DNA from 2 places in the Actinocorallia libanotica genome. Region 1 is predicted to be linked to the other one. Evidence: riboswitches for the same ligand, from Rfam matches in the RefSeq annotation. Region 1 holds a riboswitch; the other holds the start of a gene.

Evidence for each region. A riboswitch is a leader RNA that binds a small molecule or an ion and turns the genes downstream of it on or off. The one in region 1 is predicted to bind cobalamin.
Region 2: linked by a shared signal. The riboswitch ahead of ABD140_RS40330 (hypothetical protein) and the one ahead of ABD140_RS02135 ((2Fe-2S) ferredoxin domain-containing protein) in region 1 are both predicted to bind cobalamin.

The regions. Positions count from the first base shown of each region.
Region 1 covers NZ_BAAAHH010000001.1:438,401-453,958, forward strand. Annotated here, with positions in the region: gene ABD140_RS02130 (ABC transporter substrate-binding protein) at 1-829, opposite strand, end outside; gene ABD140_RS02135 ((2Fe-2S) ferredoxin domain-containing protein) at 826-1,152, opposite strand; cobalamin riboswitch at 1,296-1,422, opposite strand; cobalamin riboswitch at 1,583-1,795, shown strand; gene ABD140_RS02140 (ribonucleoside-diphosphate reductase subunit alpha) at 1,895-4,087, shown strand; gene ABD140_RS02145 (ribonucleotide-diphosphate reductase subunit beta) at 4,084-5,103, shown strand; gene modA (molybdate ABC transporter substrate-binding protein) at 5,108-5,872, opposite strand; gene ABD140_RS02155 (HesA/MoeB/ThiF family protein) at 6,050-7,243, opposite strand; gene ABD140_RS02160 (hypothetical protein) at 7,236-7,436, opposite strand; gene ABD140_RS02165 (hypothetical protein) at 7,445-7,891, opposite strand; gene ABD140_RS02170 (hypothetical protein) at 7,888-8,901, opposite strand; gene ABD140_RS02175 (hypothetical protein) at 8,904-10,019, opposite strand; gene ABD140_RS02180 (hypothetical protein) at 10,385-10,759, opposite strand; gene ABD140_RS02185 (tetratricopeptide repeat protein) at 11,019-12,005, shown strand; gene ABD140_RS02190 (hypothetical protein) at 12,024-12,353, opposite strand; gene ABD140_RS02195 (IS200/IS605 family accessory protein TnpB-related protein) at 12,546-14,033, opposite strand; gene ABD140_RS02200 (FAD-dependent oxidoreductase) at 14,430-15,296, shown strand; gene ABD140_RS02205 (DUF4291 domain-containing protein) at 15,437-15,558, shown strand, end outside.
Region 2 covers NZ_BAAAHH010000067.1:8,190-20,934, forward strand. Annotated here, with positions in the region: gene ABD140_RS38150 (TniB family NTP-binding protein) at 1-403, opposite strand, end outside; gene ABD140_RS38155 (Mu transposase C-terminal domain-containing protein) at 397-2,070, opposite strand; gene ABD140_RS38160 (WD40 repeat domain-containing serine/threonine protein kinase) at 3,058-5,154, opposite strand; gene ABD140_RS38165 (protein kinase domain-containing protein) at 5,744-7,228, shown strand; cobalamin riboswitch at 7,316-7,479, shown strand; gene ABD140_RS40330 (hypothetical protein) at 7,498-7,986, shown strand; partial or broken gene ABD140_RS38175 (transposase) at 8,611-8,898, opposite strand; gene ABD140_RS40290 (WD40 repeat domain-containing protein) at 9,326-9,589, opposite strand; gene ABD140_RS38185 (hypothetical protein) at 9,477-9,932, shown strand; gene ABD140_RS38190 (hypothetical protein) at 10,147-11,037, shown strand; gene ABD140_RS38195 (hypothetical protein) at 11,095-11,457, opposite strand; partial or broken gene ABD140_RS38200 (protein kinase domain-containing protein) at 11,718-12,745, shown strand, end outside.

The DNA of each region.
Region 1 (15,558 bases):
TCTTGTCCTCGACGCTCTGGCCGCCGTAGTCGTAGATGACGATGACCTCGGGGGCGCGTTCGGCGACCTGCTCGAACGACACGTCGGCGAACGCCTTGTCGACGTCGGCGAAGAGGTTCTCCCCTCCCGCCAGTTCGATCATCTCGTTGCCGATGCCCGCGCCGCCCGCGGTGAAGGCGGTCTTGTCGCCGCTGTCGTAGACGAAGACCCTGGCCGGATCCACGCCCTCCAGCCTCCCGGCGACCGAGTCCAGGACGCCGTGCAGGCGCTCCAGCTCCCGCTCGCCCCGCTCCCGGACACCGAAGATCCCGGCGACGTTGCGGATCTCCTGCTCCAGGGTCGCCATGGTCACCGGTCCCGACGGGCAGCTCTCGACGTCGAGGTAGCTGTCGATGCCCGTTTCGGACAGCCGCTCCCGGCCGCGGCCCTCCTTCTCGTCGAAGGCGCTGGTGAACCCGCCGTAGACGAAGTCGGGTTCGGCCGCCAGCAGCGTCTCGTAGGAGGGGTACTCGTCGGCGATCGCCTTGACGCCGTCGTAGGCCGCCTTGTACTCCGGCAGGATCGCGTCGTCGAGGAAGGCCGTGCCGACCATCGACTTCTCCAGACCCAGCGCCAGCAGTACTTCGGTGACGTGCTGGTTCATCGTCACGGCCCGCCGCGGAGCCCGTTCATAGGTTGTGGTGACCCCGCAGTTCGACACGGTGACCGGGAAGCCGCGCGCGGCGGGCGCCTCGGTTCCGGTCTCCCCGGCGGAGCCGCCGCCGCAGGCCGAGACCAGCGCGGCGCAGACCAGCGCCGGCAGCAGGGACAAAGGGCGTCTGCCCGTCATGGGGTCTTCCTCTCACGCGGTGTTCCGCGAACCTTCGAGGGGCGGACCGCCGGAGGACGGCGTGGCGGAGCGAAGACATGAAGGTCCAGGATGTCGGGGATCGGCACTACGACGGGCCCGCCCGCCCTGATCCAGCCGGCGACGTCCTCGGTCGCGTCCGGGCCGTTGACCAGGCCGAGCCAGACGGGCCGGGCTCCGGCGGCGCGTCCCGCCGCCGAGGGCCGGACCACGACGACGTTCGCGCGCTCGCAGACGCCCAGGCAGTCCGACACCAGGACGGGCGCCTCCCGCCTCAGCCGTGCGAGCTGCTCGCCATGGTCCACACCGGTGACCTTCGGGCCGCCGCAGCAACAGCCACGGCACACCGTGACCTGGCACGGCGCTTTTCGGGCACGCTCCATGGGCACGCCACGCACTTCCTCTCCGGGGAGATCCGCCCCAGTCACATCGAGGAGGCGAGACGCGTGAGTCTCCTGGCTCTCGGCTCGAACGCTCGTCCCGGCCTTCCCGCCCCGGAGGGGGCAGTGGCTTCAGTCGGGATCCGCTCGCCGATGACAGTGGCGGTACCGCGCCGGATTCGCACCGGCTTCCTCGTCCGCGCTCGCCTTTTCGTCCGCCATCATGGCACATGCCCTGATCGTCTCTGGAGTGAGACCTCCCCGCCCCGGGGCGTGGCGCGATCCGGCGTCGTCAGCGTCACGATGAACACGCCTACAACATCTGGGTTGTTCATTCGCCGCCGCCACTAGATGTAGAGTCTTCCGCAGCGCTGGTCCGCTCCGGCCCGTCAGGGTCGAAGCGGCGCAAGAGGGAACCCGGTGGGAATCCGGGACTGCCCCGCAGCGGTGATGGGGAACGAAAGCCGTCAACGAAGCACTGGGTCCCGCGGGACCCGGGAAGCGACGGCCGGTAGGCGTGTGCCGTGCGCCCCTGAGTCCGAAGACCTGCCCGCGCGCCGAGACGTCCATGAAGCCTCGAGGGAAGGCCGGTGGGCAGGCGCGGTGCCGTCGGGTCCCGTGTGCTGTCTTCCGTGCGCCCGGAAGGCGGGAACACGAGGGAGAGCCGATGACCGTCACCGCACCCGCCACACCCGACCGGGAGCTCCTCATCCGGGAGGCGGCTGCGAAGGTCGGTGCCGACCCGGCGCAGTCGCGCGTCGCCGCGGGGCTGCTCGCCGAGCTGATCCGCGACGAGGCCGCGGGCGAAGGAGTCGCCTCGTTCTCCGGCTCGATCGCCCTCGCGCACGCCGAGGGGCTGCTGAACGACACCACCGCCGCGTTCGTCGCCGCGCACGCGGCCGAGCTGGACGCGCTCGCCGACGACGGAGCCGATGACAGGTTCGAGTACTTCGGCCTGCGCACCGTCTACGACCGGTACCTGCTGCGCCACCCGCGCACCCGCAAGGTGATCGAACGCCCGCAGTACTTCATGCTGCGCGTCGCGTGCGGGCTCGCCGCGACGGTCGCCGAGGCCGCGGAGCTGTACGGGATGATGTCGCGGCTGGAGTACCTCCCGTCGTCGCCGACGCTGTTCAACTCCGGCGCACGCCGCGCGCAGCTGTCGTCCTGCTTCCTGCTGGACTCGCCGAAGGACGAGCTGGAGTCCATCTACGAGCGGTACGGGCAGGTCGCGCGGCTGTCGAAGTACGCCGGAGGCATCGGGATCTCCTGGTCGCGGATCCGTTCGCGCGGCTCGCTGATCCGCGGGACGAACGGCCACTCCAACGGGATCGTGCCGTGGCTGCGCACCCTCGACTCCTCCGTGGCGGCCGTCAACCAGGGCGGGCGGCGCAAGGGCGCGGCCTGCGTCTACCTGGAGCCGTGGCACGCCGACGTCGAGGAGTTCCTGGAGCTGCGCGACAACACCGGTGAGGAGCAGCGCCGCACCCACAACCTGAACCTGGCGAACTGGATCCCCGACGAGTTCATGCGCCGGGTCGAGGCCGACGCGGTGTGGTCGCTGTTCGACCCCAAGGAGGTCCCCGAGCTGGTGGACCTGTGGGGAGAGGAGTTCGACGCCGCGTACCGGGCCGCCGAAGCCGCCGGGAAGTACACCAAGCAGGTCCCCGCACGCCAGATCTACGGCCGGATGATGCGCACGCTCGCCCAGACGGGCAACGGCTGGATGACGTTCAAGGACATCTCCAACCGCACCTGCAACCAGACGGCCGAGCCCGGCAACGTCGTCCACCTGTCGAACCTGTGCACTGAGATCCTCCAGGTGACCAACCAGGCCGAGACGGCCGTGTGCAACCTCGGCTCGATCAACCTGGCCCGCCACGCCACCACCGACGGCTTCGACTTCGCCCGCCTGCGCGAGACCGTGCGCACGGCCGTGCGCTTCCTCGACCGCACGATCGACCGCGGCTTCTACCCCACGCCCGAGGCGGAGGCCGCCAACAAGAAGTGGCGCCCGATCGGCCTGGGCGTGATGGGTCTGGCCGACGTGTTCTTCACCCTGCGGCTGCCGTTCGACTCCCCGGAGGCGCTGCGGCTCTCCACCGACATCGCCGAGGAGATCGCCCTCACCGCGTACGCGGCCTCCGCCGACCTCGCCGAAGAGCTCGGCGCCCACCCCGCCTACGACCGGACGCGCGCCGCCCGCGGCGTCCTGCACCCCGACCACTTCACCATCGGCGACGCCAGGAAGGCCGAGTGGGACGCGCTGCGCGAGCGCGTCGCCCGCACCGGTCTGCGCAACTCGCTGCTCACCGCGATCGCCCCGACCGCGACCATCGCCTCCATCGCGGGCTGCTACGAGTGCATCGAGCCGCAGGTCTCCAACGTCTTCAAGCGCGAGACCCTCTCCGGTGAGTTCCTCCAGGTCAACAAGTACCTCGTCGCCGACCTCCGGGAACGCGGCCTGTGGATTCCCGAGATCCGCGACGCCGTCAAGCGCGCCGAAGGCTCCGTCCAGGACATCCCGGTCCTCGACGACGACCTCAAGCTGCTCTACCGCACCGCGTGGGAGATCCCGCAGAAGGCGCTCATCGACCTGGCCGCCGCCCGCACCCCGTTCATCGACCAGTCCCAGTCGCTGAACCTCTTCATGGCCACCCCGACCATCGGCAAGCTCTCGTCGATGTACGCCTACGCGTGGAAGGCCGGCCTGAAGACCACCTACTACCTGCGCTCGCGCCCCGCGACGCGCATCGCCCAGACCACCGTCCCCACCCGGGGCGAGAGCCTGCCGACCGCCGACGACGACGCGGTCGCCTGCTCCCTGGAGAACCCCGAGATCTGCGAGGCCTGCCAGTGACCACCACCGTTGAGCAGGGGACCCTGCTGGACCCCGGCATGGACCTGACCCTGCGGCCCATGCGCTACCCCGACTTCTACGAGCGCTACAAGGCGGCCATCCGCAACACCTGGACGGTCGAGGAGGTCGACCTCGCCTCGGACCTGGCCGACCTGGCGAAGCTGACATCCGAGGAGCTGCACCTGGTCAAACGCCTCGTCGCGTTCTTCGCCACCGGCGACTCCATCGTCGCCAACAACCTCGTGCTCAACCTCTACAAGCACGTGAACTCTCCGGAGGCCCGCCTCTACCTGTCCCGGCAGCTCTTCGAGGAGGCCGTCCACGTCCAGTTCTACCTGACGCTCCTGGACACCTACCTCCAGGACGACGACGAGCGCCGCCAGGCGTTCGCCGCGATCGAGCACATCCCCAGCATCCGCGCCAAGGGCGAATTCTGCTTCAAGTGGATCGGCTCGATCTCGTCCCTGGACGAGCTGCGGACGGCCGCCGACCGCCGTGCCTTCCTGCTCAACCTCATCTGCTTCGCCGCCTGCATCGAAGGCCTGTTCTTCTACGGCGCGTTCGCCTACGTCTACTGGCTCCGCGACCGCGGCCTCCTCAACGGCCTCGCCTCCGGCACCAACTGGGTCTTCCGCGACGAGTCCATGCACATGGAGTTCGCCTTCAGCGTCGTGGACACCGTCCGGGCCGAAGAACCCTCCCTCTTCGACGACGAGCTCACCGTCCAGGTCACCGAGATGCTGGAAGAGGCCGTGGCCGCCGAACTGGCCTTCGCCCACGACCTCTGCGGCGAGGGGCTCCCCGGCATGAGCGCCACCGACATGCGCTCCTACCTGGAGTACGTGGCCGACCAGCGCCTCGCCCGCCTCGGCTTCCCCCGCCGCTACGGCACCGCCAACCCGTTCCCCTTCATGGAGCTCCAGGACGTCCAGGAACTCTCCAACTTCTTCGAACGCCGCGTCTCCGCCTACCAAGTGGCCGTCGAGGGCACCGTCTCCTTCGACGAGGACTTCTGACGCGTCAGGGGGCCAGGAAGCCCGTCCTGGTGAACGTCTCGCGGCCCTGGTCGGAGAGGACCAGGTCGACGAACTTCCGGGCCTCGGCGGGGAGGACGGCCTCGCCCAGGGGGGCGATGAGGTAGTCGTTGACGGCCTCGTCGGCCTCCGGGAAGGCGATGCCCTCGACCTCGTCGCCGGCGGACAGCACGTCGGTGGCGTACACCAGGGCGGCGTCGACCTCGCCGAGCCGGACCTTCGTCAGCGTGGCCTTGACGTCCTGCTCCAGGGTGACCGGGGTGACCTTCACCCCGGCCGCCTCCAGCGCCTTGACGGCCGCGGCCCCGCAGGGGACCTGCTCGGCGCACAGGGCGACCTTCACCTTCGCGTCGGCCAGGTCCCCCAGCGCGTCGATCTTCGCGGGGTTGCCGGCGGGCACCGCGATCCGCAGCTTGTTGCGCGCGAACACCACGGGGGAGTCCGCCGGCTTCGCGTCGGTGGCGGTCTTCATCGTCGCCGGACTGGCCGCGGCGAAGACGTCGGCGGGCGCGCCCTGGGTGATCTGCTGCGCCAGGGTCGCGCTCGACCCGAAGTTGAACACCACCTTCACCCCGGAGTTCTCCTTCTCGAAGGCCTGCCCGAGCTCGGTGAACGTCTCGGTCAACGACGCCGCGGCGAACACCGTCAGCTTCCTCTCGCCGTCCCGCGAGCCTCCGTCCGAGCCGCAGCCCGTGACCAGCACCGCCAGCAGCGGCGCCACCGCGGCCCACCGCACCATGCGCTTGAACACCAGGGGGTCTCCTTCACCGAATGCGAACCATCGCTGCAGCCCCTCACCATACAGACGCAAATGCGAGGTGATAAAGGCGATGGCACTCTCACCTGCGATCGCAGTGGGAGGATCGATACGCACATGCGAGTGGAGAATAGCCCGCCCCCGTACGGTGGACCAGGCGACGGGACGTCCTCAGCCGGTTCCGAAGGTGCCGTCGTCGAAGGAGTCGTCGCCGGGTGAGCAGACCGCGCAGTCGTCCTGCCGGGGAAGGACGCCGCCGTACCAGCGCAGCACCGTCATGCCGTCCACGGTGTCGCGCATGGGCCGCAGGCCCGCGTAGATCTCCTCCCGGCGGTTGGCCCAGCGGTAGAAGTTGGCGACCAGGTCGGCGTCCAAAGAGCGCAGTGCCGGGGACGCGCCGTCGAGGAGGTCGAGGACCGCCAGTTTGGCGATGTGCAGCGCCACCGGGACGATGTCGGTGGACAGGCCGGGCTGCGGCGCCACGAGGCGGTCGGTGTAGCCCGCCGCGGCGGCGTCCGCCTCGCTGCTGATCTCGTTGTCGGCCGCCTCCTGCGGCAGGGTCTGGACGAAGCACTGGTAGCAGGCGGTGAGCCCGGGGACCACGCGCTGGACGATGCCCCCGTAGGCGCGCCTGTGCATGCCGCCGAGGATGAGCGGCAGGTTCTCCCGGAGCGCGATCCGGTTGAGCAGGAGACGGCTCTCCCGGGTGTCGGTGGCGCCGATGAGGAGGTCCGCGCCCGTCCGGCGCACGAGGCCGCGCATCCGCGCGCGGGAGTCTCCGGTCAGCCGCTCGGCGCAGGTGACGACCTGCGCGCCGGGATTGTGCCGGTGGATCAGGTCGCGCACGGCGTTCACCTTCAGCCTGCCGACGTCGGGCATGCCGCACTCGTGCCGGGAGATGTTGCCGACCTCCAGGCGGTCGTGGTCGACCAGCAGGAAGCGTCCGACCCCGGCCTTGGCGAGTTCGCGGACGATGAAGCTCCCGCCGGAGCCGACGCCGAAGACCGCGACCGCGCGGTCCTCGAGCAGGTCGGTCTCGAAGATGCCCCTGACCCGTTCGAACGCGTCGGAGCCGTCCGGGACGACGGTGACGTCCACCTCGGCGCCGGGCTCGCCGTCCACCAGGGTGTGCGCGCTGAACCTCCTCCCGTCCCACGCGCACACCAGGAAGGTGTCCTCGGCGCGGAGGTCGGCCCGGGAGCCGGGAGGCAGGAGCACCGCCTCCCGGCCGGGGCTTCCGTCGATCACCGCCAGGTCGCCGTGGTCGTGCAGGACGCAGCCCAGCCGCAGCGGCCGGTCCGCGGCCAGGAGCATCGTGTGGGCGGCGGGGCGGATGACCACGTGCCGGGGCCCCGGCTCAGCCACCGGACCTCCCGAAGACGTCGATGTCGCTCTGCTTCAGGTCGTAGATCTGGTCGCCGTCCTGCTCCGCGCCGACGGTCCGCATCTCCCACTGCTTGGTCTTGTGGTTGTAGACCATGCCGCGCTCGCCGCCCGGCTTCTTCCCCTCGGCGTAGTCCTTCAGGAACCTGCGCATTTCTTCGCGGTCGTTGCTCAAAGCTCCTCCTATTTCTTGCCCGTGAGGATGTCGTCGATGGAATCGCCGGTGTCGCGATGGATGTCGAAGGCCCACAACCAGAGAAGCGTCTTGATCAGGACTTCGGAGAGGCTGACCTTCGGGTGCCATTTCTCGGCGTGGTAGACGCAGACCTTCGTCCAGCCGGGCCTGTCGGATTCCAGGACGTGCATGGCGTGGCTGTTCCCGTACTCCGTCATCGCCCTGTAGTAGCCGCGAAGGGGGGCGGGGCTGGTGATGTAGACCTCGGGGCATTCGTCGGGGAAACCGGCGGTCGGATAGACGGCCACTTCGTAGCCGCGTCCGCTCTGGGCGGTCCACCAGCCGCGGACGTGGGTCTCGCCGAGCGGGTCGTGGAACTTGAATCCGGGGTACTCCTGACTCAGCACGTGCTTCTCCATGCCGAGCCTGATCCGTTGCTCCCTGTCCCAGGTCATCGCGCCTCGCTCCGCAGTTGCTTCATGCCCCAGTCGAGCGCCGCCCGGAGGTCGTGGCGCTTGGTGAAGCGGGGCCTCCAGGTGGACTTCACGCGCTCACCCATGATGATCTTCGCGCTGCGGACGACCGGGTGCCTGCCGTCCCAGCCCGCGTCGAGCCTGAACAGCGCCGCGTCCCCTCCGTCGAACTGGATCACCAGCTCGACGGGCCCCGGAGCGGTGCTGTCGTCGGTGGTCACCACGGAGAACCCCTCTCCGATGTGGGACAGCAGCGGGAGGATGTGCTCGTCGAAGAAGGTGCTCGGCTCTTCCTCGTCCGGTACGGGCGGTGCGGCGACGGCCGCCGGGGGCTCGGGGGCCGCGGCGGGGAGGGAGAAGGCCGCCTCCCGGGACGCGGCGAGCCGGTAGCTCCGGCGGAGCCCGGTCCGGCCCGGCACCAGCATGGGCGCGCAGGCCGGCGGGACGTCGAAGGCGGTGAGGGCGGCGCGGATCGGGCTGTCGCCGGGGATGACCTCGAACTCGGCTCCCGCCCGCACCGGCACCGTGGCGTCGGTGTAGTGGAAGGGCGTGAGGCGGACGGCCGGCGCCTCGCGGGGCTGCTTCCCGCCGCGGCCGGTCGGCCGGCGCCCTTCGAAATTGGCGAGGATCTCGGTGTATTTAGGACGCTTGTGCCCCTCGGCGTAGCGCCGGGTGCGGTCGAGGTCGCCCCCGCTCGGCTCGTAGAGCCCGATCCAGTGGTGGGAGTGCCAGATGCCGAGGCTCTGGATGCCGAAGGCGTGCCACAGGCCGCGCTCCAGAAGGGTGGACGCCCCGGGCTCCAGCGACATCGAGGCGGCGCGCCGCAGGGTGCCGTCCGGGGGGCGGGTGGCCAGCATGACCACCGGCGAGGCGCCGTGGCTGAACAGCCCGAAGAGGCCGCCCCCCGTCTCGATGTCGGGGAATCCGTGCGTCTCGTCGCAGATGGTCTCGAGTTCCGATTCGAAGATCCGGATCTTGTAGGTGTCGGACATCGTCAGAGGCTCTCCACGATCTCTCGGAGGGTGCGCCGGGGATCCCAGGAGGCGGCGTCCACGGGCACCGGGACCGGCCCGTCGGGGCCGGGGACGATGAGCAGCGGCGGCGACGCCGGGTAGGCGGCGTCCACGATCAGGGAGACCTCGCCGATCCGGGTGGTGACGATCAGCGCGATCCGGTCGTCGCCGAAGCCCGTGACCTCGGGCGTCATCCCCAGCTCGGCGAGCTCCCGCAGCTCCCGCTCCAGCCGGTAGGCGAAGACGTCGCTCCGGTCGGGCTCCGGGCCGGACAGGGGCGCGAGCGCCCCCGCCGGCAGCCCGCTCAGGGAGCCGCGCAGGTTCACCTGGGCCGTCCCGCGCAGCCGCCAGTGCAGGTCGAGGCAGGACAGGAGGAACCAGGCGATCACCGCCGCCACGGTCTGGTCGGCGGCGTCCGGCACGCCGTCGAGGTCGATGTGCTGCCAGGTGGGCAGGTCGCCCGCCGCGGCCCGGTGGGGGCTCCGGCCGCCGTCCCTGGCGAACCGGGCGATCTGCAGGGGGAAGGCGGTCTCTCCGCGCGTGGTGGGGAACATCGCGTCGAGCAGCGCGAAGACGTTCACGTGGTCGCCGCCGACCTCGAAGTAGACGACGATCGCCGGGACTCGGGAGAACTCCAGCGAGCAGACCTCCCGCGCGGAGACCCTTCCCGCGATCGTGCGCGTCCGGCCGTCGGCGTCCCGCACGAACGCGCCGGTCATGAGCTCGGCGTACCGGTCGAACCCGGGGACCGTGCGGAGCGCCTCGTGGACCAGCCCGGGGATCCGCTCCCCGCTGAACTCCCCGTCGCCGCCGACCGGGGACACCAGGATCGCGGGAGCCGTCCCGCGCACCTGCTCGGCGAGCCGCCCGACCACGCCCAGCGGATAGAACCGCCCGTGCTGCCGGTGCCGCTCGACCAGGACGCGGTGCCGGAGCCGCTCGGCGTCGCGCGCGCGTGCGGTGGCCGCGCGCCGCTCGTCGGCGATCTCGTCGAGCCGCGCCTTCTCCCGCGCGACCCTGAGGGCGCCGCGCGTCTCGAGCTCCACCCCGAGGAGCTCGACGATCTGCGATCCGAACCCGCCCAGGAGTCCGGACACGATCGCTCCGAGATCGATCACATTACCCCCACGTTCTTCACCGGCATCACCTCTCCTGTCGCCTTCGCCTTCGATGGCGAGAATCGGTCCTCCAGTTCCCGGAACGCGGGAAATCATCGGAAATTCAGCACGGCGGCGGACCATAAATACAAGATCTCGGGGCTCTTAATACGGAAATTGTCTCCCTGGCCCTATCCGGATCTGTCCGAGGCGCCGGACGGAGGCGATGACGGGTTCGGCACCGCTGCTCTCCGGCTCCGTCGGACGGACCTGCGGGAATGGCGGCCCGGTTCGGTCCTTCGAGAAACGGCGGGACGCGGCGCAGACCTCCCGGGTGCTTTTGAAGGGCTCCCCGCGAGCCGGCGTCACCGGCCGGCGGACTCGCGGTCGCGGTAGACGGTGCCGTCGACGTAGGCGCGTTCGCGCTGGAGGGCCGCCATGCGTCTGCGGAGCCTCTGCTCCGCCTTGCTCACCTGGATCCGCTTGAGGCGCGGCGGGGCTTTGGAAGCGGCGCGGGCGCGGTCGTACTCCGCCTGCCGGGCGCGGAGGGGGAGGAGTTCGGCTTCGATCTGGGCGAGGAGGCGTTCGCGTTCGACGGAGATCCGGTCGAGGGCGGCGCGCACGGTCTCGGGCTGCTCCCGTCGCCCGGGGCCGGGCCCCCTCCGGCGCAGCGCGGCCTCCTGCTCGCACAGGCGCATGCCGCGTTTCATGCGGGGGGTCGGCTGGGGGCTGGCGCTCATGCCCTCATGGTGAATGGACCATCCGGACAAAAGCCACGGACAAGGAAGAGGTGTCACCCCGGGGAGAGGGGCTGCTGCGGGCGGGGTGAGCCCGTCCGTCAAACCCGGGCCGCGCGTGGTCCAAGGAGGATCGACCCGATGGGGGTGATTCACCCCTTTTATCCAGATATGTAGCGATTCGTGTTTCTCGCGGAGGGCGCTGGACACGCCTGTAGCGAGGTGGACCGCGACGGCGGTCCGGCGGAGAAGGGGGACGCCGGTGGGATCACAGCACGCACATCCCGACCCGGCGCAGGCGCTGCGCACGGCGGTGTCGCTGGGGGACGAGGCGAACCGGCTGGTGGAGGAGGGGAGGCTGGACGAGGCGCTCCCGATCTCGGAGAAGGCGGTCGGCCTGCGCAGGGAGCTCACCGAGCAGGACCGCGACTCCCACCTCCTGGACCTGGCGGCCACGCTGCACAACCACGCGGTGCTGCTGGCCGAGACCGGGCACCGGGACGAGGCGCTGCCGGTGTCGGAGGAGGCGGTCTCGCTCTGCCGGGAGCTCATCGGCGTCGACCGCGACACCTACCTCCCCGATCTGGCGATGACGCTGACCAACCAGGTGCTCTGGCTGGCCGAGGGGGGCCGGGACGAGGAGGCGCTGGCGGTCTCGCGCGAGGTGATCGCGCTCTACCGCGAACTCGTGCAGATCGACCGCGCCACCTACCTCCCCGACCTGATGATCACCCTGATCAACCACTCGGTGCGGCTGGCCGAGGGCGGCCTGCGCTCCGAGGCGATCGACGCCTCGGAGGAGGCGCTGCTCTTCGCCCGCGAGCTCACGGCGGACGACCGCGGCACCTACCTCCCGTACCTGGCGATGTCGCTGAACAACCAGGGCCAGATCCTCGCGGAGCTGGACCGCCCGGCGGACGCGCTCTTCGTCTCCGAGGAGGCCGTCAACGCCTACCGCGAACTCGTCCGCGCCGACCGCGAGGCCTACCTGCCGACGTTCGTCCGCAGCCTGGCGGCGGCGGGCTACGCCCGGGTCGTCGGCGGCCAGGTCAGCGAGGCCGTCGAGCCCCTGCTCGAAGGGCTCGACCTCACCGAGGCGCTGCCCGGCCACCTCCGCGACGAGCTCACCCCGGCCTTCGTCGGCATCCTGCGGGAGGCCCGCGCCGCGGACCCCGACGCCTTCGCCGTCCGGTACGCCCGGATCACCGGCGAGGAGAAGCCGCCGGACTGGATCGAGGACCGGTCCTGAACGCGCGCCCCGTCCGGCTCAGCTTCCGGACGGGGCGTCGCCGTAGACGGCGAGCCAGACGGCGCGCCCCACCGAGCGCGCCACCTGGGCGTCGCCGGAGGTGTCGTCGTCGCGGCAGTGCATGGAGATGGTGCGCTCGACCATCCAGGTGAGCAGGGCCGCGGTGGTGGGGGAGTCCAGGCCGGGGCCGACGGTGCCAGCCCGGCGCTCCTCGTCCAGGCCGGTGGAGTGGTCGCCGCGCCACCAGGCGACGGCGGCGTCTCGCCGCCCTCGCCTGCACGGCGACCGCGCTGGCAGCCCTGCTGGCCGCCCCGCCGCCGCACGCGACGGACTTTCGCTCACCGACATCAAGCGCTCCGACCTGACGCTCGTGCCCGGCAAGTTAGCCGAGCCGTCCGACGAGGAGGGGCCGCACCCCGGCTCGTGGGCTGGGTGGTGGTACGCGCACGTCATGGACCGTTCCTTGACACTGTCCAGGAGGAGCCCCCTGTGATCAGTGCGCCTGTCCCGAACGGTCCTGGACAGGCTGGTCCCCTGCTTTCACTCATCCGGCGGCCGCACGGATCGCGTCCGTGGGGCCGTTCGGGTGGGGCGGGTTCCCTCACGCCCCGGGCCGTGGTGCCGGGCCTGGGCGGTCCGATGCCCCGCACCATCGCTCCGGTGGTGTGGGGGCGGTGCCGTCCGTCGCCGGGCACCCAGGCCCAGGGCGCGTCTGCCGATCACGATGCTGGCGGCCTCGTGTCGGCTGGTCTTGCGGGTGGGTGTGCTGGTGGGCTGCTGCCAGTGCTGGCCGCCCCACCGGCTGGTGTAGGCCGGATCCACCGCCACCAGCGCCAGACCGTGCTCGACGGCCATCGACGCCAGACGAGCTTTGAGACGGCTGGTGGGGATACCGGAGATGAGCTGGCGGAAGCGCCGGTTGCGGCCGTGTTTCTCGCGGGTGGTGGAGTCGGTGAAGTCCAGGTCCTCCACCGCGATCGCCTTGGCGCCGGTGCGGCGGGTGTAGTGCAGCAGCCGGGTCAGAGCATGCCGCAGCTGCGCGTCCCGATGCTCGGCGGTTCCGGTCAGGTCGTAGTCGAAGCGGACGGGTCGGCCTACAGGGTTGCCGCTGGTGTCCAGCCGCCAGGCGGCGAGGTGGTCGGCGTTGGTGTCCACCGCCACCACCCCGCTCGCACACGCCGCCTCCAACGGCAAGACGTGCACGGGCGGGCGTTGCCAGGCCGCATCCACATACCAACGTCCCCGCTCGGTATCCAGGTGCAGGCGGTAGGCCGTCGCTCTGTTCGCCTCCACCCGATCCGCCCACTCCTGCCCCCGGTGAGCGAAGGACACTCTCGAGGCCAGCACATAGCGGCCATGCGGAGCATTCGCCAACCCCGCCAACGGTGCGGGGAGCTTGATGCTCACCTGCCCGTCAGGGGCGATGCGGATGGTCTCGTTGCCGTACCGCTTGCCCGACTCTCCACCGGCGGTCAGGAACCAGCGGGCGGCCTCCCACCGCTGGCGCCACTGTTGCAGGGACAGACCCGCTTCACTCAGATGGTGACGAGTGCGGGCGAGAGTGCGTCCGCTGCGCACCACCCGCACCCTGCCCGCTGTGAAGTCGGCGGTGACCCTCCGGCGCCGTTCTTCCAGCGCGGCCAGGCGGCGGGACTTGGCGAACCACTCGGCCCGGGAGCGGTACCCACCCGAGGCACCCCGGCCGCCCTTGGCACCCACCGGCAGGGACAGACGGTGCCCGATCGCCCCGACGGCCGCATCCAGGCTCTGGAGATGCGCGGCCTGGGAACGCCGGGACAACGCCCACTGATCATGCGTGGCCCTGGTGATCGAGCCCGCCCACCGCGCCGAACACTCCGCCGTCAACTCGCGTTTGCGCTCGGCCCATCGCCGGGAGGAGTGGGCCAGGCCATCGGCACACCGGGCGGCCAGATCACGGCCCGCCAGTGACCCCAGATGCCCGCCCACCCGTCGCAGTACTTCCTCATCCCGCAGGGTGAGGCCCTTGAGACGGGTACGGATCGACACGCCCTGCGGCTGGGCGGCCACGAACGGCGTAGCAAGCCGTCGCAGCGGTTTTCCCGCTCCAGCCACTATGCCCGGCCGGTCCGGGATCCGGGCGGCAGCCATACTCTTCGACATACCGTCCCTCTCCCACCAGCCTGTGGTCGCCGGTTGTGATCGGAACACTACTCTTCGGGTGGTGCGCTTGGCCGGGAAACCCCGCATCCCATCCCATGCCACAGGAACCTCATGGCCACTCGCGAACACTCAACCGATCAACAGTTCAACGCCCTTCGCGCCGCAGCGTGCTGGCCGGGCCGGCCCTCGTGCTCACCCCCGCGCTGCTGCCCTGCCCGCCTTTGCCGCGCCCCGCCGCGACATCGCGGTGCGCGACAACCTCATCGACACCTGGGGCAGACCGTGGAGCACCTGGACGTGAAGAACGGCAGGATCGACGCGGCCCGCACCGTCGACGCCGCCGGAGAACGCCACCGGATCGACGCCGACTGGTTCGTCTGCGCCGTCCCGCCCGACCGCGCCGTCCGGCTGTGGTCCCGCGACGTCCTGGCCCACGCCCCGGAACTGGCCGGCACCAGGGACCTGCACACCGACTGGATGAACGGCCTCCAGTTCTACCTGCGCGAGACCCCGCACGGCCTGGGCGAGCTGCTGAGCTTCATGGACTCGCAGTGGCAGCTCACCGCCGTCCTGCAGAGCGGCATCTGGAACCGCGACTTCGCCCGCGACTACGGCGACGGAGAGGTGGCGGACTGCCTGTCCCTGGACATCTCCGACTGGGACACCCCCGGCATCCTCTACGGCAGGCCCGCCAGGCACTGCTCACCCGCACAGATCGCCCGGGAGTGCTGGGCCCAGATGAAGGCCCACCTGGAGGACACCGGCGCCTCGGTCCTGCCCGACGCGGTCCTGCACTCCTGGTTCCTGGACCCCGCGATCACCTGGCACTCCGAGCAGGGCCGCAACACCAACGACGAACCCCTCACCGTCAACACCGTCGGCACCTGGAGCAAACGCCCCGCTCCCCGGACGGGCATCCCCAACCTCTTCGTCGCGGGCGACTACGTCCAGACCGACACCGACCTGGCCACCATGGAGTCGGCGAACGAGTCGGCCCGCGCCGCCGCCAACGCCCTCCTGGAGGCCGCCGACTCGCCCGCCGCCCCCGCCGCGACCTGGAAGCTCTACCAGCCCCCCGAACTCGACGGCCTCAAACGCCTGGACGCCCAGCGCTACAAGGCGGGCCGCCCCCACCTCCTCGACACCTGACCCGCCCTTCCCCGGCGTCGAAGTCCAGGTCGCGCGGCCCTGGCCGTCCCGGTCCGGGCCTGATGTCGCAACTGACGCATTCGATGCCTCCCTGAAAAATCCGGTTGTTCGGGAAGGGGGCGGTACGGGAGCGTGCCGGGATGGAGATCTTCGAGATCCGGGCCGACTACGACCGGGACGGCATCGTCGTCTACCAGGCGTACGGCCGGGCGATAGGGGAGCCCGCCGTGGCCGCGGGCCGGTTCGTGCCTCCGTTCTCCCG
Region 2 (12,745 bases), on a different contig from region 1:
CCAGCCGCATGCTGGGCCGCAGCGGCGCCCCGAGCGCGGTCAGCACCGCGGCATAGAAGCGGGCCACCTTCGGATCCGAGGGCATCTGCACCACCAGCACCGGCACCTCCTCCCGCTCCGGGTGGGAGATCGGCGGATGAGCGCGCCGGAACTTCTCGATGATCATCGACTTGCCGTTATTGGTGGCCCCGAGCAGCAGCAGGTTGGGCATCCGCTCCCGTTTCGGGTGCGCCAGCAGCGTCTCCAGCTTCGCCAGGGCCTGAGAGGCGCGGGTGTAGCCGATCCACCGGTCCGCCCGCACATACCTCAGCCGCTCGGCCGCCGGAAGCCGCGCCACCCGCCGGGCGATCTCATGCAGGTGCGACAGGTCTTCGGGGTCGGCGACCTCCGCCACCGTCACCACTGCTCGATCACCTCGAACGGCACCGCCGGCGCCACCGTCCCACCGTCGTGAGCGGGCGGCGGCATGACGGTCGCCGGCGCTGGCCGTGTCGGGATCACCGACCGGCGTTCCACGGCGCGGCGGGACCTGCGCGAGGCGCGGGTCTTTCCGGCGGCGTCCTCGGCGATCTGCCGCATCTGCTCCACCATCGAAAACAGCGCGTTCTCATCCACCTGGTCCCGGCCCAGCTCCCGCAGCCGGGCGACCGCCGCCTTCTGCTCCCACAGGCTGATCGGCGGCCGAGACAACGTCCGGTAGGGCACCGGCAGATAGGTGGTGCCGTCGGGGTCCAGCGCCCAGATCCGCGAGATGTCGCGGGGGTCGCGGCGCAGCACGAACTTCTCCAGGCCGCCGCGGCGGACGATCCACGGCTTGAGCCCGTCGCAGAAGTACTGGACGTGATCAAGGGTGAAGCCTGTGCGGGTCAGTGTCCGCCGCTCTACCGGCAGGAAGTCGACCAGGAAGGCCGTCTCGTTCGCGACCGTCGCCGGACGGCCCGACTCGGCGACGCCCTGCTCCCACCGCCCCGCCGGGGTCTGCTTCAGCGTGCCGTGCACCTCGCCGTGGTAGACCATCACCGCCAGCGCCAGCCACTTGTTCAGCTCGGCCAACGTCAGCACCGCGGTCGCCTGGCTGTCGTAGTCGCCACGTTCGGCGGGATTGGAGAACGTGGTGCCCGGCAGGTCGTGCACCATCTTCATCATCGTCCCGATGAGCCGCTCGATGATCCCGCCGAAATGCGGCGCCCCCAGCGGCCGGTAGGACTGCTTGATCCCGTGCTGGTCACAGCCCCTCCGCAGCGCCTCGCTCTTGAACTCGGCGGCGTTGTCGGTGAAGACCTCGCGCGGCTTACCCGACATCGGCCAGGCCCCGCTCACCCCGAGCCGCTCCAGCCACGGCCGCTTGTCGCAGGCCATGTGCGCCAAGCACAACCCCACCGCCAACGCCGACGGTGCCTCCAGCATCACCACCAGGCCCACCACGCAGCGGGACGCCACGTCGATCGCGGCCGTGACATACGGGCGGCCGATCGGCAGCCGATGCCGCTCATCCACGATCTCCAAATCCACGACCGTGTGGTCGATCTGCACCTGCTCCAGCAGGCCCTCGATCACCGGTACATCCCCACCCGCCGACCGCAACGCCCGCGCCGCGTCCGCGCCCTGACGCGCCGTCACTGACGCCACCGGATCCAACTGACCAATCCGCCTCTCCAACGTCCCCCGCGACGGAACCGCCAGCCCCCGGACCCGGCACTGCCGGACGACCTCCTTATAGACCGCGCTCACCGAACGACGCTGGCTGGACAGATACAGCCCCCGGATCGCCTCCAGCAGCAGCGCCTCGACCTCTTCACTCACCCGGGCCCGCCCACGCCCACCACTCGACCGCCGCGGAAGCAGATCAGAAACCACCCCCAAACCCGTCCGCCACCGCCTCAACAGCTCATAGACCTGGCGGCGAGAAACCCCCAACTCAGCGGCCGCCTCATCCACAGCAGCGATCCCGACCCGCCGCCCCTGAGCCAACCGGCCGATCACCTCAGCCCGCCGGACGGCCAGCGACCACTCCTCAGCCGAAGCCGTCAACACACCCAGCTCGGCCACACCCGCCACGTCGTCGACCACGCCGACCTCACCATCCGTGCAGACGAGTACAGACGAAGATCGACAGTAGTGCAGAGGAGTACAGAAATCCGAAGCATCCGAAGTCCTCTGCAATCAGCCCCGAAACACCAGGTCATCTGTGCAGAGGACTACGGGAATCGACACTCTGGCTGTCAGAGGGAGCTGTCGAGAACCGATCGATTTACGACAGTGTGCAGGGACCAGTGACCGCGTCCCGCGAGCAGCAGCCTGCGTTGGGAGCCGTTGAAAATCCGCAGGATCTTTCTGTGCCTGGCACGACGTCTCATGAGGTGTGAGTGACTCCCTACACCCCGCCGCCCACAACGTCTCTCTCCGCCGGTGAAGGAGGTGTGCCGGCCCGGTCCCGGTGGGTGCGGCCTGTCCTGGTCGTGCTCGGGACGGTCGCGGTGCTCGCCCTGCTGTTTGGCCCTCCGCTCCCGAACGTGGCCCCAGCCGCCATGTAGCTGTGGGTGATGGGGGGTACCGACGAAACTCCCCCACCAGGGAAGACTCCAAGCCCAAGGATGGGGGATTCCACGCTAACTAAGATCGTTTTCCAAGCCTCCATCGCCCTGCCACTTCACCGTGGCCCTCTGGTTCAGAGGAGCGCCGATGACAGGCCCCGAAGCAGTACTAAGCCCAAAACCACAGCAGGCCGATCTTGAACACGAAGACATACCGGATAACGTGCCTGGGTCGCGTCACACATGCGGGAGCGCGGCGGCCGCACGGTGATGGACCAAGCGCGGTAGGTGTCCTGCGGTGACAACACCAGATCGAGGAAGAAGCCCACCAGACCCGGAGCACTTCATGGTCGTCGCGCATGGAGTCCATGGCATCGACCCCAGCATATCTTCGACGGGCGGCAAGAATGCGGTGCAAAGGTGTTCATCTGATGATGATCTGCGCTGGATCATGCCCAGACGTGCTTCCTGCGGCTTCGGGAGCGTCCGGGTAGACCGGACTGAACTGGTGCGGTGACTGCTCTCAGCCCCGCGTCTTCCAGATCTGCACACCGCCCTTGTTGTTCGTGGACGCCAACAGTCCGCTATCCGAGCTGAATGCCATGTGCCGGACCGACCCGCCCAAGGGAAGCTCGGCAATGAGGGTCTGGTCCTCCATGTTCCACAGCCGGAGGCGGCTGCGGAGGGCACCGTCGTCGACGAGTATCCGGCTGTCGGGGCTGAACAGATGGTGTCTGTGGCCGGATTGTGTCGGGATCCGCCGGATCTCGGTGCCGGTGTCCGCGTCGCGCACGAAGAACGCCTCGGCTTCAGAATTAATCAGGAAGCGTCCGTCCGGCGAGTACGAGAATTTTTCATTCGGCAGAGAGAGGATCTCCGTGCCATCCGGTTTGCAGAGGGCCCCCGAGATGTAGTCGGATATGACGGCCGAGCGGCCGGTGGGGCTGACGACCATGTTCTTCAACGTCTGGCCGAGCACGGTGCTCTCACCCGTCAGAACGTCCCAGGACAAAATGGATGAGTCGCCTGTTCCTACGACGGATCTGCCATCGCCGGAGAAGGCCACCGACCGGAGCCATTTGTAAGTCCCGGCGAGCCGGATCCGGACCCGGCCCGTCTCCGTTTCACGCAACTCCAGGACATGATATGAGAGGCTCCTTTCGGCCAGGTTCATGGTGAGCGCGGTCCGGCCATCTGAGGAGAACCCCCAGAATCTCGTCAACCTGCCGGGGAGGCTCCAGAGGAGCTTGCCCGTGGCGGAGTCCCACAGCCTGGCACTGCCGTCTTTGGTCGCCAGAAACCGGCCGTCGGAGCTGAACTCGAGCCCTGACGACGAATCAGGTGTCTTCAGCGTGTGCTTCACCTTGCCCGATCCGACGTCCCACACATCGATTTCCCTATCGTGCATATCCAGGGACCTCGTGGCGAGGAGATCGCCGTCTCCGCTGAAGGCGAACTCCTCGGCCTCATAACCAAGGTGGAACGTCTGCAGCGGCTGGAAGGTCGGTGCTGCCGGTGCCGGGCTCCCGTCGCCGCCATCGAAGATCATGAGCAGTACGGCGAGTACGGCGGCGACGGTGACCATGGCGATCACGGGGACGGCAGCGGATCTGTGGATCACCGGCCCGGTCGGTCGGGCCGACGGGACGGCTCGGTCGTCGAGGAGCGTCGTCGACGGTTGCGGTGAGCGAGTCACGGGCGGTGCGGCCAGCGGTGGTGACGTCGGCGGGACGGCCTGTTCCGCAGATGGCTCTGGCCGCCGTGCGGCATTCGGGACGGGATCCGTGGGCGGCGTGCTTCCGGCAGGCGGCTCATCGAGAGCGGCGAGACGGTCGAGGACGGCAGTGGTGTCGGTGGGGCGGTCGGCGGGGTCTTTGGCAAGGAGGCCGGTAACGAAGTCTCGGAGGCCGGCAGGGATGGCCGGGGGCAGTTGAGGCGGAGGCTCGTCGAGGTGCCGGCGCATGAGGGCGACGAGGTGCTCGGCGGCGGAGAAGGGCGGGGCACCTGTGAGAAGGGCGTAGAGAGTGCAGCCGAGGGCATACAGGTCGGTATGGGTGGTCGAGGGCAGGCCGCTGTACTGTTCCGGCGCCATGTAAGCCGGTGTTCCGATGATCTGGCCGGTGACGGTCATGCCGCTGGTGGCGTCAGCGATACGCGAGATCCCGAAATCGCAGATCTTCACCGTACCGTCGTCAAGCAGCATGAGGTTGGCGGGTTTCAGGTCGCGGTGGACGATGCCGCGAGAATGCGCGGCGTCGAGCGCGGAAACGGCCTGCCGAGCGATTTGCACGACTTCGCGGACAGGAAGTCCGGACGGGTGGTCACGGAGGACGGCGTCCAGGTCACGCCCAGCCAATAGTTCCATGATGATGTAGGGACGACCGTCCTCGTCGCCGGCATCGAAGACAGTCGTCACGCCGGGGTGGTGGACGGCCGCGGCAGCGAGAGCCTCGCGGCGCAGCCGGGCGGACAGTTCAGGCTCCGCATCGAACCCAGCGGAAATGATCTTAACTGCGACGGGCCGGCGGAGAAGCAGGTCGACACCGCGCCAGACTTCACCCATGCCGCCTCGGCCGAGCAAGGCGTCCAGACGGTATCGGCCCGCCAGTTCTCTCGTCACAGAGCCTCCCGATTCCAGCCGCCAGCGTAATCACACTGATCGTTTCGGGACAGACCCAGGGCGGATCAAAGGTGGACATCGGAACTGTGCTCCTTGAGTCGACGGTGACGAACGGCGTCCCGTGATCTCGTAAAGAAGAACGAGCCGGACGCGTATGGCGTGGTCGAATCAGTCCTATGCGGCCACCGCGGTCAGGCCCTGCACACTGCTTGGAGACAATCACTGTGGCGTTGAAGAGCAGCACCAGCATCTGCATCCGCATCTGCACCACCGCACACCTCTAAGCGTGGTTCACGAACCGGGGCGGCACGGCGGCGAAGAACACGATGGTCTTGGGATTGCTCATACTGACAACGCATCCCTTCAGAAGGTGTGCAGGTCGTTGCGCGTCGACACCGACAGAAGATCGAGCGCACCGTCTCATGGCCGTGCGCTAGAGCGTCATGGCCATTTGTTCGTGGCTTCCCTCACCTCACACCCGCTCTGATCTACCACAGGAAACTCTCCCGAATCGCCACGTGAGACGTGCTCTTAATCCCGGTCTATGCCATCCTGGCCGAAATGACCATGGCGGGGGAAGGTGCCCTCTGTGCGGATCGTCGCGGACCGGTACGAGCTGCTGAAGCCTCTGGGGCGCGGTGGTATGGGGGTGGTCCACCACGCCGTCGACCGGGTGCTGGAGCGCGAGGTCGCCGTCAAGGTGCTGCCTGCGGAGATGCTGGGCAGCGCCACCTTCAAGGGGCGTTTCCGCCGGGAGGCCAAGGCCGCGGCGAGTCTGTCCCACCCGAATATCGCGCTGGTCCTCGACCTCGGCGAGGACACCACCGGGGACGAGCCCGTGCCGTTCATCGTCATGGAGCTCCTGGAGGGCCAGACCCTCGCGCAGTGCCTGGAGTCCGGGCCGATGAGCCCCGAGGACGCGGCGGCCGTCGCCGAGGGCGTCCTGGACGCGCTGCGGCACAGCCATGAGCGCGGAGTGATCCACCGGGACGTCAAGCCGTCGAACATCATGGTGCACCGCGACGGGGAGCGGCTCCGGATCAAGGTCATGGATTTCGGCATTGCCAAACTCGCCGCCGAGACCGCTACCCGGCTCACCGCGACCGGGACCCTCGTGGGCACCCCCGCCTACCTGTCGCCCGAGCAGGCCCAGGCCGAGCTCCTGGACCACCGCAGCGACCTGTACTCCCTCGCGTGCGTGCTCTTCGAGACCCTGACCGGACGCCCGCCCTTCACCGCGGACCTGCCGGCCGCGCTCCTGCTCCAGCACATCCAGAAGAAGCCCGACGCGCCGTCAGCCCACCGCCCCGGCCTGCACCCCGGCTGGGACGTCTTCATCGGCACCCTGCTGGCCAAGGACCCCGCAGACCGCTACGCCGACGCCGAAACCGCCAGCCACGCCCTGCGGACCCTCCTGGCCTCCGCCCCGGTACCGGTGGGGATGCCTCCACCCGCACCCGCACCCGCTCTCCCCGCCCGGACCGTCGTCGAACGCCACACCGTGCCCAGACCTACCACACCCGCCCAGCTCACCCGGCAGACGTCCCTGACCAGGCGATCCAAGGCCACCGTCGCCCTCGTGGCCGTTGTCGCTGGCCTCTTCTTCGCCTTGGACGATCTGGCCGAGAGAAACAGCCGGTTCTCCACCGATGGGGAGAAGAAGCGCGCTGACGCGGTCGTGAGCTCACCGGTCCTGTACACGCCTCCGGCCATTCGCTTCGAGGAGGGCGGCCTCTGGGTGGGGAGTGCCACCTGGGAAGACGGACCGACCAGCAAGGCCGACTCGACGGCCAGGTACTCGGAATTTAAACTCGAGCCGTTCACAAAAATGTCGAAGGGGGATTTGGTCGGTTCGATGTTCTACTTTCGATGGTCCTGCGAACAGGATGTCGTTGCCGAGGGTGACTACACGAGCACCGATGTGAAGTTTCGTTTCTCCCTCATCCCGACCGAATGGTACCAAAAGGGCAAGTGCCGCCAAGGCAAGATGACCGTTACCTTCAGCGCGGATCGCAAGAAGGCCGACATCGACATCAACTCCGGCGAGATCCACGGCACCTTCACGAAGCGGTGACGCCGCACCGCCGCGTCCCGCTCCTCAGGCTCCATAGGAACACGCTTGCAACATCTGGGTTGTTCGATCACTGCCGCCACTAGATGTAGAGTCTTCCGCAGCGCTGGTCCGCCTCGCCCGTCAGGGGGAGGCGGCGTGCGAGGGAACCCGGTGGGAATCCGGGACTGCCCCGCAGCGGTGATATCGAAGCACGCCTTGATGTCTCCCTCGACGATCCACTCATAACACCGTGGCTTCGAAGCGAGGTAACGCACCTCGGCGACCGCGTCATGAGCACGGCGCTTCGGGCGGAACCCATAGGAGCATGGGAGGAAATCCGCCTCGAAGATCGGCTCCAGCACCAGTTTCAAGGACGCCCGGACCACCCGGTCGGCGATCGCCGGGATCCCCAGACGGCGCAGTTTCCCACCCACCTTGGGGATCATCCGCTCCCGCACCGGCAATGGCCGGAAACTCCGTTCCCGCAACGCGGCCCGGAGCCCGGCCAGGAAATCCTCGACGCCCTGCCAGACCTCGATCGACTGGGTAGTCTGCCCGTCGACCCCGGCAGTGCGCCCGCCCTTGTTCCCGCTCACCCGATCCCAGGCCACCAGCAGGAAGCCCGGATCGCAGACCAAGTTGAGCAGGTCGTCGAACCGGCGATCGGGATCGTCACCGGCCCAACAGTGCAGCTTGGTCTGGATCCTCAGTACCCGGCGCTCCGCCTCCACCAGCGCGTGCCCCGGCTCGTCGGTATTCACCAACGACGATCCTCCTGACCTTCCAGCAACCACAACTGCTCGACTCGCTGGCCCCCTTCGCCCTGCATCCGGCTCTCCCGGACTCTTGCGGCGGGTCGTCACGCCCGCGACTACTACGAGGCCTCCGCCCCACCCCGCAGCCCTCAGACGGCAACGGTCCTGCCCTTCCACCAGGCCGGACGCCCGGCGGGGAGGGCGACCACGGGATGGTTCCCACGTTCACCAAGTGATCGCTCGGTCAGGGAGGCGCCTGGCTCTACTCCGGCAGCATCGCCGCGGCTACGCCACAGACCTTCACCGCGGCCTCCCCACCGCTCGAGCTACACGGCTTCGGAGTCCAGCCCCGGCCCCGAAGGACCCGCGGGTTCGTGCGCTGCGCACCGACCCATATCCACCAGATTTGAGCCGGCTTCGCTGTTACAGAGCTTCAACCACCAGTTCGCTTACGCTGCACCTTGCGACCACGCTCGACGAGCCCGCACCGTCTGGCAGTCCCGGCACGACCCGCCTTCGTCAGGACTGCTCCCACCCTCCCCGGCGCCCCCCAGGTCAGGCTGCCCCCAGCTTGATCAAGCCGCTGCGACGACCCGATGGAAGCGGTCTCTCACCGCCTCTCGATCACCATGGCGCCTCGTGGCGCACAGCTCGGCCGCGAAGAAACTCGTGGCGGCCTTGAGGATCTCGTTCGCCCGCTTCAGCTCCGCGACCTCCGCGCGCAGTTTCTTGATCTCCTCGGCCTTGGCAGTGGTGGTGCCGGGCCGCTTGCCCTCATCGACCTGCGCCCGACACCGTCTCGGCCGCACCGATGCCCAGCTTGGCCGCGACCGCTTTCATCGCGGCCCACTCGGTGGGGTAGTTCGGGCGGATCTCGGTGACCATGCGCACCGCACGCTCACGCAGCTCAGGCGGGTAAGGGGAGGGACGTGCCACGACTCGATCCTCTCAGGGAATCGAGCCTCCACCAGACCCAGAGCGGTTCAGGTGACGGTCCCACCGTTTGACCGAAACAGACAGACCGAACACTTGGCTGAACCGGATGAATCTCCGCGTTGACCGAAACGGACATCGTGCTGTCGTCGGTGACCGAGGCCGACGTCCTGACCGCGTCTTCTTGACCGTTGTCCTGGTGGTCGCCGGGGCCGACCCGAACGGGTTGAAGTTCGACGACCGCGCGGCGCTGGTGTCGTCGGAAGACGCGACGAAACTTGTGATCGAGGATGTGGCGGGTCGGAGTTCGGCTGGGGATGCCATCCGGCCGTCTACGCCGCGCGTCCAGCCGTCCGCAGCAGGAGTCCAGGGCGTCCGGCCTCGGGGTGCTGTTGAGGGTCGGTGCGTCAGGGGCTGAGTCTCCTCCTGGTCAAAGCCGCCACAACCGCACCGTCTGATCGTGGCTGCCGGTGACCAGGGTCGCACCGTCCCGATTGAACACCACGGAGTAGATGGCGTCGGTGTGGCCGGTGAGGGGCTTGCCGATGGGTCTGCGAGTGGCCGCATCCCACAACCGCACTGTGTCATCCCAGCTGCCGGTGGCCAGGATTGTGCCGTCCGAGCTGCCCGAGCCGCTGCTACGGCATCTGACCGGCCTCCACGATGCCGCCCGGGCCGAGGTCGACCGGCTCACCGCCGAACTCGAGACCGTCCAGCAGCAGCTCACCCGCTTGGAAGTCACCCGGCAGACCCTGCTCGACCTGCTTCCCCCGGCCCCGCCCGAGCCCGATCGGCCACAGCTCCCGCCCGCCTACCAGGATCTCCTGGCCGTCCTGGCCCAGCATCCCGGCGGCCTGCATGCCCGCGAGGCCTGCCTCGCCCTCGGCCTGCCCCACACCCACAAGAACACCGTCGAAGGCATCCGCGCCAAACTCAAACGACTCGTCAGCCGAGACCTCGCCACCGAACCCAAACCCGGACTCTTCACCATCAAGGCGGACGGAAACCAACAAAAGACCCTCTCAGGTGGGGGTTGAGTATGGATGAGGCGGAGAAGGTGGCGCTGACTCGTTTCGCCGAGGAATGTCCTGATGAGCCTCTCGCCGTCACGCCCGTCCCGTAAGAGTGCCTTAGATCGCTGGTGCGCCGACCCTGGAGATCGACCGACCGGAGGGGTACAAAGGAAGACGTAATCCCCTTCTCCAGGCGGGTGGAGTCGTGAGTCGAGCCGCGATGCGACAAATCCGATACATGTACCTGCGCGAGCTGGAGGTATTCCGCAAGCTCGCTCCCACCTATAGCTCAAGCTCCCCGACGAGGCCAGGGGTCTTTTATCAACTCCCTGAGAACCAGTACTGCGCAGTCGAACCCAACGGCAAGGGCTGGGACTACCACTACCCGAGTCGCTCGTTTGAGGACGAGGTCCTGGCCGCCGATGCGGACCGCTTGTGCACGGCCACGCGTGAACTTGTCCGGACCCTTGAAGATCTCGTGAGTCAGGAACGCGACCTGAGTAGCCACCCCTACCTAAGGGCTTCTCACCTACCCGGGGCCTGGTGGCGAGCCAGCCGACGTGAGCAGATCAAGCAGATGCGGAAGCAGTACCAGGCCGAACAGAGACGGCTGCACAACGAAGTCCTAGCCGCTTACCAACTCTATGACGAGCAGACCAGTGATCTAACGCCGAGGCGGGAGCAGGCCATGGCGCAGTGCCGGATGCGCCGAGCAGCAATCGGCCCCTACATACCCATACCCGGCGAGCCCCGCCAGCCAGCGTGGGCGTGCCGCATAGAAGCTTCCGATAACAGGCGGAAATTCGTCATCTGGCTTCCAACTCTGGACACAGCAGAGCCGACGAGTCCAGACCCGCTGCTATCAGACGCCACCCCCTACCGGATCCAGGAGGCACTCGACCGCGAACGCGCCGAGCACCCCTCCACCATCGTCCAGTGGGGGAGCGAGACAAGCCGTGCACTGTCCCAGCAAGAGGACGGCACTCTTACCAGCGAAGCGGCCACCTGGAAGGAACTAACGGGGGTGTGGATCGAGGAAGATCCCTCGCCTCCGCCCGAAGGGCGCCGCGGCTCTGGCGGGCACGGCCCTTCCAGCACCTACGGGAGCGATTTTGGCGGAAGTTGGTGACAACACAGGGGTCGCATGCCGCTCTGCCGCCGATGGGGAACCCTGACTTGTCACAAATCAGCGCGCCGGGATCTGCGCCGTCTGCCACACGGCGACGAGGTCTTCGAATGCCTCTCCTTCACCTTCGACTTGTACGCGGGACTCCATGTTGGTGCGAGGAGGAAGCAGGGAGGCCCAGCCGCGGCCGGTGATCTGGTCGCCGTCTGGGGTGACGAATGTGAACCGGTCACGGCCGATGGAGGCGGTGGCAACCGCGGCTGCGGCGGGGACGTTGAGGATGAAGAGCGGACGCCGCCGGTCGACGGGTGCCTGTACGGAGCATGACAGCAGCTCGTCGTCGGGCTCGTCCTGCGGCGGCTTGGCAGTGGCGTAGGCGCCCGTCCAGGCACCGTCGTTGATCGACGCCCGAACCTCGACCATGCCAGCGGCGTCCTGCTGGTAGAGCCGTGCAGAGGGCTTCGGACATTGACATCGCGCTTCACCGGCCGGGGCGTTTCATAGGTGACGGCCTGTGAAACAGGAGCGTGCTCCCCTCGCCAACTTGGCGGCTCTCTTAGCGGTCGATGAGCGGGTGCTGCGATCTGCCAAGGCCCGGTTGAGGCATTTGATCCGACCATGGTCGTTTTTGTCCGTACTTTGGTGTGGATCATGTTCCGGGCGGGTGGGCGGGCGGGAGTGGTGTGGTGGAGGTCTTGTCGGGGCGTTATGAGCTGCTGGAGCCGTTGGGACGGGGCGGGATGGGGGTGGTGTACCGGGCCCGTGACCGGGAGTTGGAGCGCATCGTGGCGGTCAAAGTACTGCCCGTGGAGTTGCTGCGCAGTGAGGATTTCCGGGCCCGGTTCCGCCGCGAGGCCCGCGCGGCGGCGGGCCTGTCGCATCCGAACATTGCGGTGGTCTACGACATCGGTGAGGACATCAGTGGCCGGGAGCCGGTTCCGTATCTGGTGATGGAGCTGGTCGAGGGTGGGACGCTGGCCGATCTGCTGCGCGGGGAGCCGCCGACACCCGCGGAGGCGGGGCAGATCATCGTGGCCGTCTTGGAGGCGTTGGAGCACAGCCACGGGCGGCAGGTGGTGCACCGCGACATCAAGCCCGCCAACATCATGGTCCACCGGACCGGCGGGCGGGTGCGGGTGAAGGTGATGGACTTCGGGATCGCCCGGCTGCTGTCGCAGACCGCGACCCGGCTGACCGCCACCGGAGTGGTGATCGGCACCCCGTCCTACATGTCACCCGAACAAGCCGACGGCAAGCCCGCCGATACCCGCTCGGACCTGTACTCCACCGGATGCGTCCTGTACGAAATGCTCACCGGCCGACCACCCTTCACCGGCGACTCGGCCACGGTCGTACTCTTCCAACACCTGCAGAAGACCCCCGAGCAGCCTTCACGGCTGAACCCGGCCCTGGCACCGTGGTGGGACGAGGTGCTGGCCACCGCGCTGGCCAAAGACCCCCAAGACCGCTACGCGGACGCCGCCGCGATGCACCAGGCCATCGAAGCGGGCCAGCCCATCCCCGCAATTCCGGTACCGCCTCCAGCCCCACCCCCTGTGCTTGAGCCCTCCACCTGGCTGGACGCTCCGCCTCCCGATACAGAGCCGCCTGGGCACACCCCCCGCTGGCCCGGCCCCGCAGCCCCCGACAGGCAGCCGCTACTCCGCCCGCCGACAAGGCGTCCCGCGGCCGCATCACCGCCGACCGTTCC